3 regions of the Micromonospora sp. DT62 genome follow, and region 1 is predicted to be linked to each of the others. Evidence: riboswitches for the same ligand, from Rfam matches in the RefSeq annotation. Region 1 holds a riboswitch; each other region holds the start of a gene.
What was found. A riboswitch is a leader RNA that binds a small molecule or an ion and turns the genes downstream of it on or off. The one in region 1 is predicted to bind cyclic di-AMP.
Positions count from the first base shown of each region.

Region 1 (5,192 bases):
CCCGCAGGCTGGGCGTGGGCCGGCTGCCCGAGCAGCGCGCGTTCGAGGACGAGATCGCCGAGCGGCCGGAATTCCGGGAGTTCCTGAAGGCGTGGTGGCCCCGGCTGCACCCCCGGCACGTGCTGGGTTGGCTGGCCCGTCCGGACCGGCTGCACCGCTACGCCGAGGGGATCCTCTCCCGCGCCGAGATCCGGCTGCTGACCGACGCGTACCGCAGCCTCGACGCCGCCGGGCTGACGATCGCCGACATCGCGCTGCTCGACGAGCTGGACGCGCTGCTCGGCAAGCCGATGAAGCCCGCCCGGGCGAAGCGGGACCCGTTCCAGCTGGCCGGCGGGGTCCGCGAGCTGAGCACCTTCGCCGACCGGCAGCGTGCCGCCCGCGAGGCGGCGCGGGAACGCCCGGACGACTACCGGGAGTACGCGCACGTGGTGGTCGACGAGTCGCAGGACGTCTCGCCGATGCAGTGGCGCATGATCGGCCGGCGGGGCCGGCTGGCCTCGTGGACGGTGGTGGGCGACCCGGCGCAGACGGCGTGGACGGGGGATCCGGAGGAGCTGACCCGGGCCCGGGACCAGGCGCTGGGCCGGCGCAAGCGGCACCACTTCACCCTCACCACGAACTACCGCAACTCGGCGGAGATCTTCGCGGTGGCGGCGGCCGAGATCCGCCGGCTGCACCCGGACCTGCCGCTGCCCCGGGCGGTGCGCTCCACCGGCATCGACCCGGTCGCGCTGTCGGTGCCGCCGGCTGAGCTGGAGGCCGCGGTGGTGGCGGCGGCCGGCGCGCTGCTCGCCGACGTCGAGGGCACGGTCGGGGTGATCACGCCGGTGCCGCGCCGCGACGAGGTGGCCGGCTGGCTGGGCCGGCTCGGCGCGCCGCGTTTGCAGGTGGTGACCAGCCTGGAGGCCAAGGGCATGGAGTACGACGGGGTCGTCCTCGTCGCCCCGGGCGAGATCCGGGCCGACCCGGGGTCGGGGGTGCGGACGCTCTACGTGGCGCTGTCCCGGGCCACCCAGCGGCTGACCACCGTCGACCCGATCGGCTGAGCCGACGTTACTTGCATACATAGCGATGTGAACATAGATTGAACGCGAATCCGGACGCCTGACGGAGGGTGGGCGCGTGGGCGCAGGTCATGACCACCATCACGGGTCGGTGGCGAATGCCGCGCACCGCCACCGGGGCCGGCTCTGGGCGGCGTTCGGGCTGCTCGCCGGCCTCATGGTGGTGGAGGCGGTGGCGGCCTTCCGCACGGGCTCGCTGGCCCTGCTGAGCGACGCCGGGCACATGTTCACCGACGTGCTCGGCATCGGCATGGCGCTCGCGGCGATCGCCGCCACCCGGCGGGCGGGCGCCGACCCGCAGCGCACCTTCGGCCTCTACCGGCTGGAGGTGCTGGCCGCACTGGCCAACGCCGTCCTGCTCTCCGGCGTCGCGGTCTACGTCGTGATCGAGGCGGTGCGCCGCTTCGGCGACCCGCCGGTGGTGCTGGCCGGCCCGATGCTGGTGGTCGCCGTGCTCGGCCTGCTCGCCAACATCGGCGCCTTCGCGCTGCTGCGCTCCGGGGCGAAGGAGAGCATCAACGTCCACGGGGCGTACCTGGAGGTGCTCGGCGACCTGCTGGGGTCACTCGGCGTGATCGGGGCCGCCCTGCTGATCGCCACCACCGGCTGGTGGTGGGCGGACCCCCTGGTGGCGGTCGCGATCGGGGTGTTCATCCTGCCGCGCACCTGGCGGCTCGGGCGGGCCGCGCTGCGCATCCTGGTGCAGGCCGCGCCGGAGCACCTCCAGGTGACCGCGGTGCACGACCGGCTGGCCGCCGTGCCCGGCGTCGCCGAGGTGCACGACCTGCACGTCTGGACGCTGACCTCCGGAATGGAGGTGGCCTCGGCCCACCTGACCATGGCACCCGGCGCGGAGGTCGGCGCGGTGCTGGGCGCCGCCCGGGCCGCGCTGCACGACGACTTCCACATCGAGCACGCCACGTTGCAGATCGAGCCCGGAGCGTCGCGCGGGGCCTGCGGGTCGGTTGAGTGGTAATGAGGACAGCCTTAAATCTGGGAGAGTATTGTGCGCTTATGCCGGATTTGACTGTTAGTGGACGTACACCCTGCGTCACCTGCGCTGCATCAGTCACACCGGCACCGGTAGGCTCGGCTTCGGCCTCCGCCAGGCGGCACCCACCGGTGCCGGCGGTGGCCGCCGCCTAATCGCCCGGCGGGGCGAACCGGGGAACCAAGTTCGTGGGGTGCATCCGCGTCAGCGGTAGGGATCTTCCGTCCCGAACCCGTCAGCTAACCCGGTCGGCGGCTGACGGAAGGACACCTGCATGCCAGTGATGGCACCTGTACGACGACGTGCCGCCCGGACGGCGGCCCTGATCGCCACGATGCTCGCCCTCGGCGCCGCGGTGGCTCCGGTCACCGCCGCCCCGGCGGCGGCCGCCACCCGGGCCGGCCTGCTCGCCGCAGCTCCCGGCCAGGACGAGGAGGGCGGCACCCCCGCCCTGCGGGCCCAGTTGGAGGCCGCCAGCAAGGGCTACCTCGACGCCAAGCGCGCCCTGGACACGTCGGCCAAGCGGCAGCAGCAGCTCGCCACGCAGCTCAAGACCACCGAGGTCGAGCTGGCCGCGCACACCGCCAGGGTCGGCGAGATCGCGGGGGCGGCCTACCGCACCGGTCGGCTCAGCGTGGCGTCCGCCCTGCTCAACAGCAGCTCGCCGGACGGCTTCATGGACCGCGCCGCCGCCCTCGACGCGGTGGCCGCCAAGGAGGACCGGGCCCTGCGCGAACTCCAGGAGACCCGGGACGAGGCCACCCGCACCAAGCTCGCCCTGGACGGCGAGATCCGGGAGCAGCGCAAGCAGGTCACCGTGATGGCCAAGCGCAAGGAGCAGGCCGAACGGGCGCTGACGGTCGCCAACCGCGAGCAGCAGCAACAGCGGCAGCAGTCCACGGGGGCGGGCACCTCGCCGGGCGGCACCTCCAGCAAGACGGCGAAGGCGGCCCCGCGCAACTCCGACGGCTCCTGGCCGCGCGAGTCGTGCAGCGTCAACGACCCCACCCCCGCCAACGGCTGTATCACCCCGCGCACCCTGCACGCGCTCAACCAGGCCAAGGCGGCGGGCTTCACCCGCTACGTCTCCTGCTACCGCCCCGGCGGCTCGGGCGAGCACCCGAAGGGCCGGGCCTGCGACTTCGCGGCCCAGAAGGGCGGCTTCGGCGGCGACGCCACCGGCGGCGACCGGACGTACGGCAACAACCTGTCGGCGTACTTCGTGCGCAACGCCGACCGGCTCGCCGTGCTCTACGTGATCTGGTACAGGCAGATCTGGCTGCCCAGCAGCGGATGGAAGTCGTACAGCGGAGCCAACGGCGACCCGTCCAGCGACCACACCAACCACGTGCACCTGTCGGTCTACTGACGCCCGCGCCCCGGTCCCCCGCCCGTCGCGGGTCACCGGGGCGCGGCGGCGTCCGCCGCCTCCAGCCACTGCGGCCGGGCCCGTCCGGCGGTCAGTCGGCCGGCGGCCCAGGCGGGCTCGTGTCGAGGGCCACGGCGAGGCGGGCGGCCAGCCCGAGGTGGGCGGCGCGGGCCTGGCGGAACGCGTAGCCGAAGAGCGGCGCGGGCGCGGCGAGGGTGATCTCGACCTCGATGCGGACCACGCCGTCGGGCTCCGCCCGCAGCCGGGTGTGGTTGCGCACCGTGGTGGCAGGCCACTGCCGGGCCACGGTGACGATCTCGTCGGGATCGTCGACGAGGACGTCGGCCCGGTAGGTGATCGGCAGGCGCACCGGCCCGGCGGCCAGTCGATCGGTGATGTCGTAGCTGGCCCGCGCGCCAGGACGGGGCGGCACCCGGCGGACCCGGACGATCAGCGGGTGCAGGTCCTCCTGCCGGGTGGGGTCGGCGAGCAGCGCCGCGGCCTCCGCGAGGGAACAGCGTGCCTGGACGGTGTAGCTGAAGGAACTTCGCCTGAGCACGCCGTCTCCCCAGCGTCGGTGGTCGCCCGATCGTCGCGCATGCCGGGCCCCCTGGCAACGCCGCGCCGATCCCGCCCGGAGTCCGGACGTCCGGCCGCCGACCACACTACGGTCAGCTGATGGATGGTCACGGTACGTGTCGATCGGCGGAGGATGGGCGCATGGACGGGTACGACGGATGAGCGGGCACGTGATGGTCTTCGCGCCCACGCCCCGGCTGACGGTGACCGTCGACCAGCCCAGCGAGGCGCCGGAGCTGCACCTGCACCCCGGCGGGCAGGGCGTCTGGCAGGCCCGGATGGTGATGTCGCTCGGGGTCGACGTGGTGCTCTGCACCGCCCTCGGCGGCGAGATCGGCCAGGTGCTGGAGCCGCTGCTGGTCAGCGAGGGGGTGCACCTGAAGGTGGTGGTCCGCGACTCCGGCAGCGGCGGGTACGTGCACGATCGGCGCGAGGGCTCCCGGCAGGAGATCGTGGACGTGCCCGGCCAGCCGCTCAGCCGGCACGAGCTGGACGAGCTCTACAACCTGGCGCTCGGCGAGGGGCTGCGCGCCCCGGTCAGCGTGCTGAGCGGGCCGAACGAGCCGTCGCTGGTCCCGGCCGACCTCTACCGGCGGTTCGCCGCCGACCTGGGGGCCAACGGCAGTCGGGTGGTGGTCGACCTCTGCGGCGAGCACCTCGACGCCGTGCTGGACAGCGGCGTCTTCTTCCTCAAGGTCAGCCACGAGGAGCTGATCGCCGACGGCCGCGCCGACGGCGAGGACGAGGAGCAGCTCACCCGGGCCCTGTACGACCTGCACGCCGGCGGCGCCGAGAACGTGGTGGTGAGCCGGGCCGACAAGCCCGCCCTCGCCCTGGTCGACGGCGAGGTCTTCGAGGTCGAGATGCCCCGGCTGGAGGCGGCCGATCCGCGCGGGGCGGGCGACTCGATGACCGCCGGGGTGGCGGCCGTGGTGGCGCGCGGCGGTGACGTGCGCACCGCGATCCGTACCGGCGCGGCGGCCGGCGCGCTGAACGTGACCCGGCACGGCCTGGGCACCGGCCGGCTCGACTCGATCACCGGCCTGGTCGACCGGGTGCGTCTCGTACCGGCCGGCAGCCGGCCGCAGGAGCGGACGAGCCCCGACGAGCTGGCCGAACGGGCGGCCGAGCGATGACGCTGCGGGTACTGGTCACCAACGACGACGGGATCGCCGCGCCCGGCATC
Region 1 covers NZ_JBNCOB010000010.1:32,447-37,638, forward strand. Annotated here, with positions in the region: gene ACPXCB_RS16300 (HelD family protein) at 1-1,049, shown strand, start outside; gene ACPXCB_RS16305 (cation diffusion facilitator family transporter) at 1,126-2,043, shown strand; cyclic di-AMP (ydaO/yuaA leader) riboswitch at 2,197-2,328, shown strand; gene ACPXCB_RS16310 (coiled-coil domain-containing protein) at 2,342-3,427, shown strand; gene ACPXCB_RS16315 (SRPBCC family protein) at 3,519-3,986, opposite strand; gene ACPXCB_RS16320 (1-phosphofructokinase family hexose kinase) at 4,165-5,142, shown strand; gene surE (5'/3'-nucleotidase SurE) at 5,139-5,192, shown strand, end outside.

Region 2 (5,192 bases), on a different contig from region 1:
CGACCGGATCTTCGTCGCCGGCCAGGCCGCCATCGACCGGTACGCCCGCGCCGGGGTGGACATCCCGGCGGAGAAGTTCGTCGTCGTCGGCCGCCCGCAGGTCGAGTCGATCGAGGTGAGCCCTGAGCCGGCGCACGGGCGGGCCAACCCGACCGTGCTCTACACGCCGACCTGGACCGGGCACAACGCGGACGCGAACTACTGCTCCCTGCCGGTGGCCGAGACGCTGCTGCGCCGACTGCTCGACCGGGGCGCGACGGTGATCCTGCGGGCCCACCCGTACACCTCGCAGAACCCGGCCTCCGCCCGGCAGCTGGGTCGGCTCACCGAACTGCTGGCCGCCGACCGGGCCCGCAGCGGCCGGCAGCACGTCTTCGGGACCGCCGCCAGCCGGGAGCTGACCCTGACCGAGTGCGTGAACCGCTCGGACGCGCTGGTCTCCGACGTGTCCGGGGTGATCTCCGACTACCTCTACTCCGGCAAGCCGTACGCGGTGACCGACATGGTGGACTCCGGCGACCGGTTCCCCGAGCAGTTCCCGCTCGCCGGGTCGGGCTACGTGCTGCGGCGAGACATGGCGAACGTGGACGAGGTGCTGACCGCGCTGCTGGACACCGATCCGCTGGCCTCGGCGCGGTGGGCCACCCGGAGCCGCTACCTGGGCGACTTCCCCGCCGAGTCGTACGCCGAGGCGTTCCTGGAGGCCGCACGGCGCCAGCTCGACGAGGGCTGGAAGACGCCCGCCCCGCGCACGGGCGGCGCGACCGGCCTGCCGCTCGACCCGGACGAGGCGACCCTCTTCCCCGCCACCTGACGCCCCGGCCGGGAGGCACACCGGTCGCGACGGCGGATCTGTGGGCCGGGCCGGTTGCGGGGCACCGTCAGCGGTACGGCTCGACGAGGTCCAGGACCGCCTCGGGGGCCTCGACGTGGGCGTTGTGCCCGAGGCCGGTCAGGGTGGCGACCGGCACCCCCAGCTCCGTGAGCTGGGCGTCGGTGACCATGGGGTCGTGCTCGCCGCGGGCCAGCAGCACGGGCACGTCGGTCGCCGCCAGCAGGGCGGGCAGGTCCGGCGCGCCCACGCCGAACGCGGCCGGGTCCATCGCCAGCCGCCAGCGGCCGTCGACCTGCCGCAGCCCCGCCTCCACGACGGGGTGCTCCGGGGCGAAGAGCCCGGTCAGGCCGGCCACCCGCAGGTAGCGGCGGGCCGCCTCGTCCCGGCTGGCGAACCAGGTCACCGGCCGGGCCGCCAGCTCACCCGCCTTGGCCAGCTCCGCCGGCGACCAGACGGCCTTGATGCCGAGCCCGACGACGGCGTCGACGGGCAGCCCGGCGCCCCGGGCGGCCAGCGCCAGTCCGACCACCCCGCCGAGGGAGTGCCCCAGCACGACCAGCCGGTCGCCCGCCGCGAGCCCCGCGGCGATCCGCGCGGCCAGCCCCGGGAAGGAGTACTCCGGCAGCGGCGGCGACCAGCCGTGGCCGGCGAGGTCCGGCGCCAGCCACCGCCCCGCCCACCGACGCTCCAGCAGCGGCGCCCAGGGCAGCCACACGTCGCCGGTCGCGCCCATGCCGTGCAGCAGCAGGAGCACCCGCCGGCCGTCCCGGTCACCCGACTCATCGACCATGGGCGCAGTGTGCCACCCGTCGGACGCCGCGGGCGAGGGCCGTGACCCGGACACGACATCGGGCGCCGACCCCCCGGGTGGGGAGCCGACGCCCGACGGCGTCGCTCAGGCGGAGTAGCCGCGGGTGGCGGCCCAGTTCGCCAGGGCGATGGTGCTGATCCAGTACGACGCGGTCGCCGGGTTCGCCGAGTCGGCGATCTTCACCAGCCGTCCCCCGTCCTGGTAGCCGACCACCGCGATGTAGTGGCCGCCGGGGAAGGAGTGCCAGCCGCCGTCGGTGTCCGTGGCGCTGCCGGCGACATTGACCACGACCCCCCGCCCGTCGGCGATGGCCGCGACGACGTCGGCCTGGAGCCGGTCCATCTGGGCCGGGGTGGCGGCGCCACCGGGGATCATCCGGGTCCGGTACGGCTCGCCCTTCACCGTCGCGTTCAGCACGCGGGTGGTGTCCTGGGCCGAGTCGGTGCCCATCTGGTCGGTGCCCAACTGGGCACCGAGGGCGTCCTGGCTGCGCGCGATGCCGGCGGCGCTGAGGGCGTGCCGGACGGCCGCCGGACCACAGTTGTAGAAGGTCGTCTGGGCCTGGTAGTCGTAGTCCAGGCTCTTGGCGGCCGGCGGCTTCGGCGGCTCCGGCTTGCGGGTCAGGTCCGGGTCCGGGGCGGCGCTGGACGCGCTGGCCGACGGGGCGGCGCTGGACGCGGCCGGGGCGGCGCTGGACGGGGCGGGCGCGACCCGGGCCTGGCTGCGCGAGGCCGCCGCGTCGTCCCGCAGTTCGGTCGCGGCCACCGGGGCCGGCGCGGCGGCGGGGGCCTCGTCGGTTCCGGCCAGCAGCGCGCCCGTGCCCGACGCCAGCACGAGCGCCGCGGCGGACGCGGCGGCCAGCTGGTACGGACGCTCGGACGTGAGGCGACGCAGCTGTCGCTTGAGGTGGTGCTTCACGGTTTCCTCCACGGGCTCGGGGTAGCGGCCGTCGGTCCGCGCCGAGGGCAGGGCGGACCGACCGCGCGGACGGGCGTCCGGGCGGGTGGTGGGCCACTCAGGGGATGCGCCCGGGACGCCGGGCGACGGACGGTGACCGGCGGGTCAGCTCATGACCTGCGGGCGGACGAGCGCGGTCACCGCGGCGCCGTGGAGACGGCGGCACAACCGAGGGGTGTACGGGTGTGGCATGAAGATGGAACTCCTTCCGACACCGCCGACCGGGTTAGCTGACGGATTCGGGCGGGAAGAACGCCCTACCACGGGCCCACGGCCCACGGATTCACCCCAACGAGCACTGGGTCCCCGGTTCGTCGTTCACGATTAGGCGGGTCGGCGCGGCGTCGCCTCTGGCGATCGGGTACCGCACCGGACGCGCCGACATTACTGGCCGGCCCACGCCCTGCCAACCCCGCCCCACCTGCCTAAACCTTGATCGGCAAACAATTTTTGCGGGCACTTCGCCACTGACGCGACTCAATGGGACGACCGTTTCTGTGCGCGCCTCCGGGCGACAATGGGACAAGTGGCGGACATCGGCGCCGAAACCCCGGCGGGAATCGACCGGGCCGCGCCGGATGACCGGTTCGCCGACGTGGTGACCGGCGTCACCGAAACGGTCGGGATTTCGTCGCCCGGACTCTCCAGCCGCCGGGGCGTCTCAGCGCGAGTCGGCGTACGTCGGTCGGTGGTCGTCCTGCGGGTCGGCGGCCCGGGGGCGCGGCACGGCGTTGCCCCGGTCCCCCGGCGCCGCCCCGCGGCCGCCGGGGTCCTTCCCGGCGCCGTCCCCGTCCCGCGGCGTCCGGACCGGCCTGCGCGGAGTGAGCAGCCGCATCATCGGCGTCTCGACGAGACGGTGCAACAGGCCGGCCAGGGCCAGGTTGACCAGCAGGAAGCCGAGCACCACCGCCGGCCCCCACCAGCCGGTGAAGCCGACGCCCCAGTCGCCGGTGAGCCGCAGGACGGTGATCATCACGAGGACGTGCACCAGATAGAAGGCGAAGGAGACCTCGCCCAGCCAGACCATCGGCCGGGACCGCCACGGCGAGCGCCGCCCGCGCACGTCCGCGTCCGCCGCCGCGGCGATGACCAGGATGTACGCCACCGAGAGCAGCGCCGCCCACAGTTCGGCGCGCACCCACTGCGCGGCGACCACCCAGGTCACCACGAAGAGCAGGCTGGCCAGCGGCAGGCCCGGCCCACGCCACCGGCCACGCCGCATCAGCTCGGCGGCGGCGACGCCCATCCAGAACTCCAGCGACCGCACCGGCGGGAAGACCTGGGTGAACCACCAGCGGCTCTCCTCGGGCACCAGCGCCTGGGCCGGCCAGAGCGCCAGGATGAGCAGCGGCACCGCGACCACGACGGCCCACAGGGCCCACGGCCGGGCCCGGCGGATCAGCGGCAGCGCCAACGGCAGGCAGAGGTAGAAGAAGAACTCGCAGGACAGCGACCAGCTGACCGTGTTGATGCTGTAGAAGTGGCCCGGCCGCGGGTCCCACGCCTGGAGGAGGAACAGGTTCTCCACCGCGACGAACCGGTCCACGGGGTCGGCGAACCAGGCCGCGACCGCCAGGGCCGCCACCCACAGCACCACGTGGCTCGGCCAGATCTTGGCCACCCGGCGCCGCCAGAACGCCCGACGGGTGTCGGTGGGTCGGGCCGACCAGACCAGCACGAAGCCGCTGAGGATGAAGAAGAACTGCACGCCCGACAGGCCGAGGGCGAAGGCCCAGTCCACGACGGCCTTCTGGCCGGGCTCGGCGATGATGCCCATCGTCGCGACGTGGAACCCGAAGACGAGCAGGGCGGCGACCCAGCGCAGCCCGGTCAGCGACGGCAGGCGGCTGGCCGGGGACGCGGGCCGGGTGGCCGGCGTGACGGTCGCGGCGTCGTTCATGCCGGCATCCCGACGATCCGCAGGGTCACCAGCACGTACGTCTCCTCCTCGACCCCGTCGTCGGGCGTCCCGGGAGGACGCCCCTTGCGGCTCCGGTCGGCACCGCCCGCCGGGCACCATACCCGCCGCTCCTGCTGATCCTTCCGTCCCGTCCGGAAGCGACCGTTGCGCCCCATCCGGGGTGATCGTCGCGTCCCGTCCCGTGACGGGGGTGATCGTGGCGTCCCGTCCCGTGACGGGGTGACGGCCGGCTATGCCCACGTCGGCCCGTGGCCTAATATTCCGTGACCCGGAGGTGACGAGAGGCGGGGCACATGCATCGGCGGATCCTGATGCGGGCCAAGAAGGGCCCGTTCGACGTCTACTCGCCAGAGGAAAGCTACGAGCACAACTGGATCGGCGAGAACAACGGCAACCTCGTCTTCAGCCACGCCGCGCACAAGCTGCTGCGCACCGCCACCGCCGAGATCACCTCGACCGAGTTCAAGGTCAACCCGCGCGACGCCGACATGATCAACGAGCGGTACGACGTCTACGTGGTGCCGCTGGCCAACGCCTTCCGGCGCAGCTACGCCCACCGCGTCGAGGCGATGACCAAGCTCATCGAGCGGCTGAAGATCCCGGTAGTGGTGCTGGGGGTCGGCGTACAGACCGACGTCCACGGCGACCGGGAGTACCTGCGCCCGATC
Region 2 covers NZ_JBNCOB010000001.1:127,881-133,072, forward strand. Annotated here, with positions in the region: gene ACPXCB_RS00550 (CDP-glycerol glycerophosphotransferase family protein) at 1-814, shown strand, start outside; gene ACPXCB_RS00555 (alpha/beta fold hydrolase) at 882-1,625, opposite strand; gene ACPXCB_RS00560 (C39 family peptidase) at 1,731-2,576, opposite strand; cyclic di-AMP (ydaO/yuaA leader) riboswitch at 2,804-2,944, opposite strand; gene ACPXCB_RS00565 (acyltransferase family protein) at 3,265-4,503, opposite strand; gene ACPXCB_RS00570 (hypothetical protein) at 4,500-4,679, opposite strand; gene ACPXCB_RS00575 (polysaccharide pyruvyl transferase family protein) at 4,818-5,192, shown strand, end outside.
Region 2: it holds a riboswitch for cyclic di-AMP, as region 1 does, so the genes downstream of both, ACPXCB_RS00560 (C39 family peptidase) here and ACPXCB_RS16310 (coiled-coil domain-containing protein) in region 1, are expected to answer to the same signal.

Region 3 (5,192 bases), on a different contig from region 1:
GGCGGAGGTGCGGTACATCGCCTCCGTGTACCAGGTGCCGTGCCCGGCGAAGCCCTCGTGTTCGAGGCCGATGGACTTGGCGTTCACGTACCAGTTGCCGGCGTGCCAGCCGACGTTCTTGGTCTTGATGTGCTGGGCGATGTGCCCGTCCACCGAGCGCAGGGTGTAGTGCCAACCCACCCGCTTCGGGTCCTTGACCAGGTTGACGCTGGGACCGAAGTAGCCCTCGGTGTCGTGGATGACGATGTACTCGATCTTCTGCTGGGTGGGACGGTTGCCCAGGTCGTGGTTGCCGTAGTCGCCCAGGGTGGGGCCGTAGTTCTCGTACGGCGCCGGGATCCACTCGCAGGAGATGTCGCTCGGGCACTCCAGCCCGTCCGGTCGGGCGAGCTTGCGCAGGCGCAGCCGGTCCAGCCAGGAGCGGTCCGGCTGGACCGCCCGGCCGGCCAGCGTGACCCGCTGCCCGTCGTCGGTCACCCGGCTGTCGCCCGTGGCGATGGTGGCGTACACCTCGTTGGCGAAGGCCGCCGCGGCGTCGGCGCTGTCCGCGCCGGAGTACCGGGCCACCGCGCCGTACCAGGTCGCCGGGTCGGTGCCGGCGCCGACCGGGGCGCCGATCTCCTTCTGGTACGCGGCCAGCAGCGCCGCGCCGCCCCGGATGTTGGCCGTGACGTCCGTCCGCAGCGACTCCTCGCTGGCGCCGGTCAGGTCGGCGGCGGCGTCGACGGTCCGCAGCGCGGCCTCGGCGGGCGGCGTGGCGGCCGGCGGCTCGCCGGCCTCGGCCAGGGACGGGCGGGAGTCGTCGCCGCGCGGGTCCTCGGTGCCCTCGTCGTGGTGCGTGCCGCCGGCGAGGGCGGCGACGTGCTCGGCGTCGGTGAGGTGCATCGGTCCGTAGCCGCCGCTGGTGCTCGGCGTGCCGGCGTTGGTGTCCCAGCGGGACTGCAGGTAGGAGACCCCGAGCAGGACGCTCTCCGGTACGCCGTACTCGGCGGCCGCGGCGGCGTACTGCTGCTGCCGGTCGTTCACCGGCGCTGCCGCGGCGGCGGATCCGGCGGCGGTGAGCGGCGTCGTCGCCATGGCGGCTGCCACGGCGGCGGCCAGCAGGACGCGTCTGCTCCTCGATGTCGCTGACAGGTGCATCAGACCCCCAGTTCGGACGGGCAAAGGTGGGGTCACCTTCGCCCCGCCCGCCGCCTCTGGTCAATACCTTTCCGTCAGACACTTCAGAAGGAAGGAAATCTTCGTTGCCCGGGTTGCGGAACCGCCCGACCCGGGTGGGTACGGAGTGTCACTGCCCGTAGGGTTGCGGATCGATAACGGTCGTCTCTACTCTGGTCCTTCGTCGGCCGGTGACATTCCGTCCAACCAGGGCGGTGACGGTCCGACACCGCCGAGTCGCTCCCGAGCGAGCCGGGGACCCATGTTCCCCGGGGTGAATCCGCAGTCCTGCGGTAGGGCGCCCCTTCCCGCCCGAACCCGTCAGCTAACCCGGTAGGCGGTACGGAAGAAGGAGTACGAAGCCCGGTGGCACACCATGCCCCGCGGCCACCGTCGGCCCGGTCGGCCCTCGCCGACCCGGTGACGGCTGCGCCGCGCCCACGCTGGTACCGCTGCACCACCGCCCTCGCCGCCCTGGCCGCGTTCGCCGTCGTCCTGACCGGCGGCGCCACGGCGGCCCACGCCGAACCGACGGTCGCCGAGATCGAGCGGCAGATCGACGAGGACTGGAACAAGCTCGAACCGATCATCGAACGGCACAACGCCACCCGACAGGACCTGGCCGCCAGGCGAAAGCAGGCCGACGCGCTCGCCGCGCAGATCGGTCCCCTGGAGAAGCAGGTCGACCAGGCGATGGAGAAGGTCGGCGCGCTGGCGGCCCGCGCCTACAAGGGCGAGAACGTCTCCGCCGTCAACGCCCTGCTGGGCAGCCGCTCACCGAGCGAGATGATCGGGCAGCTCGAGCTGCTCGACCAGTTCGCCCAGCACCAGCAGCAGGACGTGCGGCAGGTCGCCGAGCTGCGCGACCGGCTGGCCGCCAAGAAGGCGCCGCTGGACGAGATGGTCGTCCAGCTCAGCCGCACCGAGGCCCAGCTCGCGGCGAAGAAGAAGCAGATCAACGCCGAGATCGACCGGTTGCAGAAGCTGCGGCTGCGGGTCTACGGCAACGGCGGCGGCGGGCCGCTGCGCCCCGCCCCCTGCCCGGCCGGCTATCCCGGCGGCCCGGCCGGCACCGCCGTGAAGTTCGCCTGCGCGCAGATCGGCAAGCCCTACGTCTGGGGCGCCGAGGGGCCGAACTCGTACGACTGCTCCGGCCTGATGCTCGCCGCCTGGGCGAAGGCGGGGGTGTCGCTGCCGCACAACGCCGCGCAGCAGCGGCGGGCCACCGCGTCCGTCAGCCGGGGCGAGCTGCGCCCGGGCGACCTCGTCTTCTACTACAGCGACCTGCACCACGTCGGCATGTACGTCGGCGGGGGCTGGGTGGTGCACGCCTCCCGGGCCGGGGTGCCGATCAGGATGAAGAAGGTCGACGACGGCCCGATCCACAGCTACGGCCGGCCCGGCTGAGGTGCAAGGAAGGGCACCTTCCTGACGGATCCGGTAGAGGAAGGTGCCCTTCCTGACACGTAGCGGCCCGGGTCAGCGGGTGGGCCAGGTGCGCCAGTGCTGCCAGGAGCGGCTCGGGGTCGGGCCGCGCTGCCCCTGGTAGCGCGAGCCGTAGACGGCCGAGCCGTACGGATGCTGCGCCGGCGACGAGAGCCGGAAGATGCAGAGCTGGCCGATCTTCATGCCCGGCCAGAGGGTGATCGGCAGGTTGGCGACGTTGGACAGTTCGAGGGTCACGTGACCGGAGAAGCCCGGGTCGATGAAGCCCGCCGTGGAGTGGGTGAGCAGGCCCAACCGGCCCAGTGAGCTCTTCCCCTCCAGGCGGCCGGCGAGCTGGTCGCCGAGCGTGATCACCTCCAGCGTCGAGGCGAGCACGAACTCGCCCGGATGCAGCACGTACGGCTCGCCGTCGGGCACCTCGACCATCGACGTGAGGTCGTCCTGCTGCTGCGCGGGGTCGATGTGGGTGTAGAGGTGGTTGTTGAAGACCCGGAAGTGCTTGTCCAGGCGTACGTCGATGCTGGACGGTTGCACCAGCGCGGGCTCGAACGGCTCCAGCGCGAGCGTCCCCGCCTCGATCTCGGAGGCCAGGTCGCGGTCGGAGAGCAGCATCCGCACACCTTAGCGACCGACACGCGTGACCTGCGTGTCGGAGTGCATCTTCGTACAATTGTTCGATAGAATGCCGGCATGGCTTCCTGGTCCGAATTCGCCGCCGACGAGCCCCGCCTCGCCGACGGGATCCGCCTCCTCATGCAGCAGTACGGGCCGGGCTTCGGCTACCTGGCCACCGTCCGCGCCGACGGCGGTCCCCGGGTGCACCCGGTCTCCCCGGTGATCACCGACGAGGGGCTCTTCTGCTTCGTCGTCGACTCGCCCAAGCGGCGCGACCTGGAGCGCGACGGCCGCTACGCGCTGCATTCGTTCCCGCCCGAGGAGAGCGACGACGAAGCCTACGTCGCTGGCCACGCCCGCCCGGTGACCGACCCGGCGCGGGTCGCCCGGCTGGCCCGCAGCCACCGGGCCGCGCCGCAGGTCGACTGGCGGGTCTTCGAGTTCACCGTCGACGTGGCGATGCTGGCCCGCCGCGAGTCCGGCGTCGCGGGCGGCGCCAGCGAGTGGCACGGCCGGCCCGCCGTGCAGGTGTGGCTCGACCCCCGCGCGGCCGACGTCGGCACCGCGCTGGTGCCCGAGACCCGGTCGGGGCGCGTCGGCGACCACGCCGCCCGCCCCGCCGCCTGAGACGCGGTGCGGCGCCCCGGGCCGTCCCCCTCCGGGGCGCCGCACCGTGACCACCGCCCGACACCCGCGTGCGCGGCCGCACAGACGCCGGTGCCGGCCCCGTCGAGCGAGGCCGGCACCGGTGGAGTCGTACGGCGGAACTACGCCGCGCGGTACGCGTTCCAGGCGGTCAGCATGCGGCTGGCCTGCCCGGCGGTGAACTGGTACATGCAGGAGTCGTAGCTGTAGTCCATGAAGTTGGTGATCGGGTCGACGCCGGGGGCGGTGCAGGTGTTCCGCCCGGTCGGGCAGCCGGAGGCCGGCGAGGCCTCGGCAGCGGTGTCGCTGACGCTGTCGCCCGAGCCGGAGCAGCCGCCCTGGAAGGTGTGGTAGAGGTTCAGCCAGTGGCCGACCTCGTGGGTGCCCGTGTCGCCCTGGTTGTAGTTGGTGGCGGTGCCGCCCGGCAGCGACTCGCTCAGCACGACGACGCCGTCCATGCTGTTGAGGTTGCGGGTCGGGAAGGTCGCCCAGCCGAGCAGGCCGTTGCTCAGCTCGCCCAGGTAGATGTTGAGGGTGTTCTTGCCGCCCGTACGCAGCGAGGTCTTCATCGACCGCTCCGCCGAGGAACCCGACACGATCGGGTACCAGGACGGGTTCGTCACCCGGTTGATCTTCTGGAGCTGGAAGCTGAACGCGGTGGACGCGCCGCCGGTGGCCCCGCTGAACGACTGGTTCAGCACGTTGATCTGCGAGTTGACCATCGAGTCGGGGATGTTGCCGCCGGCCCGGGTGCTGTTCTCCTGGATCACGTGCACCACCACCGGGATGGTGACGGCGGCGGCCATCGTGGAGGCCCCGGCGCCGGTACGGAACCGGGCCCGCTCGCGCAGCGCGGCGGCCATGTCGGCCTCGCGCTCGCGGGTCTCCGCGAGGGTCAGCTCGTTCGGCTCGTGCTTGGCGCCGCTGCCCGGCTTGACGCGGGCGTCCGAGTGGACGTCGGCCGGCTCGACGCAGACCTCGGTCGGGGCGGCGGAGAAGGCCGAAGCGGCCGGTACGACACCGACGGCGGCGGTGCTGAGCAGCAGCGCGAGGGTCGTCGACGCGACGCCGGCCGTACGCCGGGTCAGCAGGTTGGGACGGAGTCCCATGGGCCCACCTCTTTCTGGCGGCGCGACAGGGGGTATGTCACGCCGTGGCTGGAACGTTGGGCAGACGTTACAACCCATCGATTGATTTGAGAATGGCCATATGTTGCCGCGGTGGAAATTTTCCTGGCAGCGGCTGGGCGCGCATCGACGTTGCTTCACGCGGGACGCGACTCGCCGTCCGGATCCGGACCACGGCGCGCGGGACGGGCTCGTCGGGCC
Region 3 covers NZ_JBNCOB010000011.1:995-6,186, forward strand. Annotated here, with positions in the region: gene ACPXCB_RS17000 (N-acetylmuramoyl-L-alanine amidase) at 1-1,077, opposite strand, end outside; cyclic di-AMP (ydaO/yuaA leader) riboswitch at 1,379-1,512, shown strand; gene ACPXCB_RS17005 (NlpC/P60 family protein) at 1,525-2,565, shown strand; gene dcd (dCTP deaminase) at 2,638-3,216, opposite strand; gene ACPXCB_RS17015 (pyridoxamine 5'-phosphate oxidase family protein) at 3,295-3,846, shown strand; gene ACPXCB_RS17020 (zinc metalloprotease) at 3,987-4,973, opposite strand.
Region 3: it holds a riboswitch for cyclic di-AMP, as region 1 does, so the genes downstream of both, ACPXCB_RS17005 (NlpC/P60 family protein) here and ACPXCB_RS16310 (coiled-coil domain-containing protein) in region 1, are expected to answer to the same signal.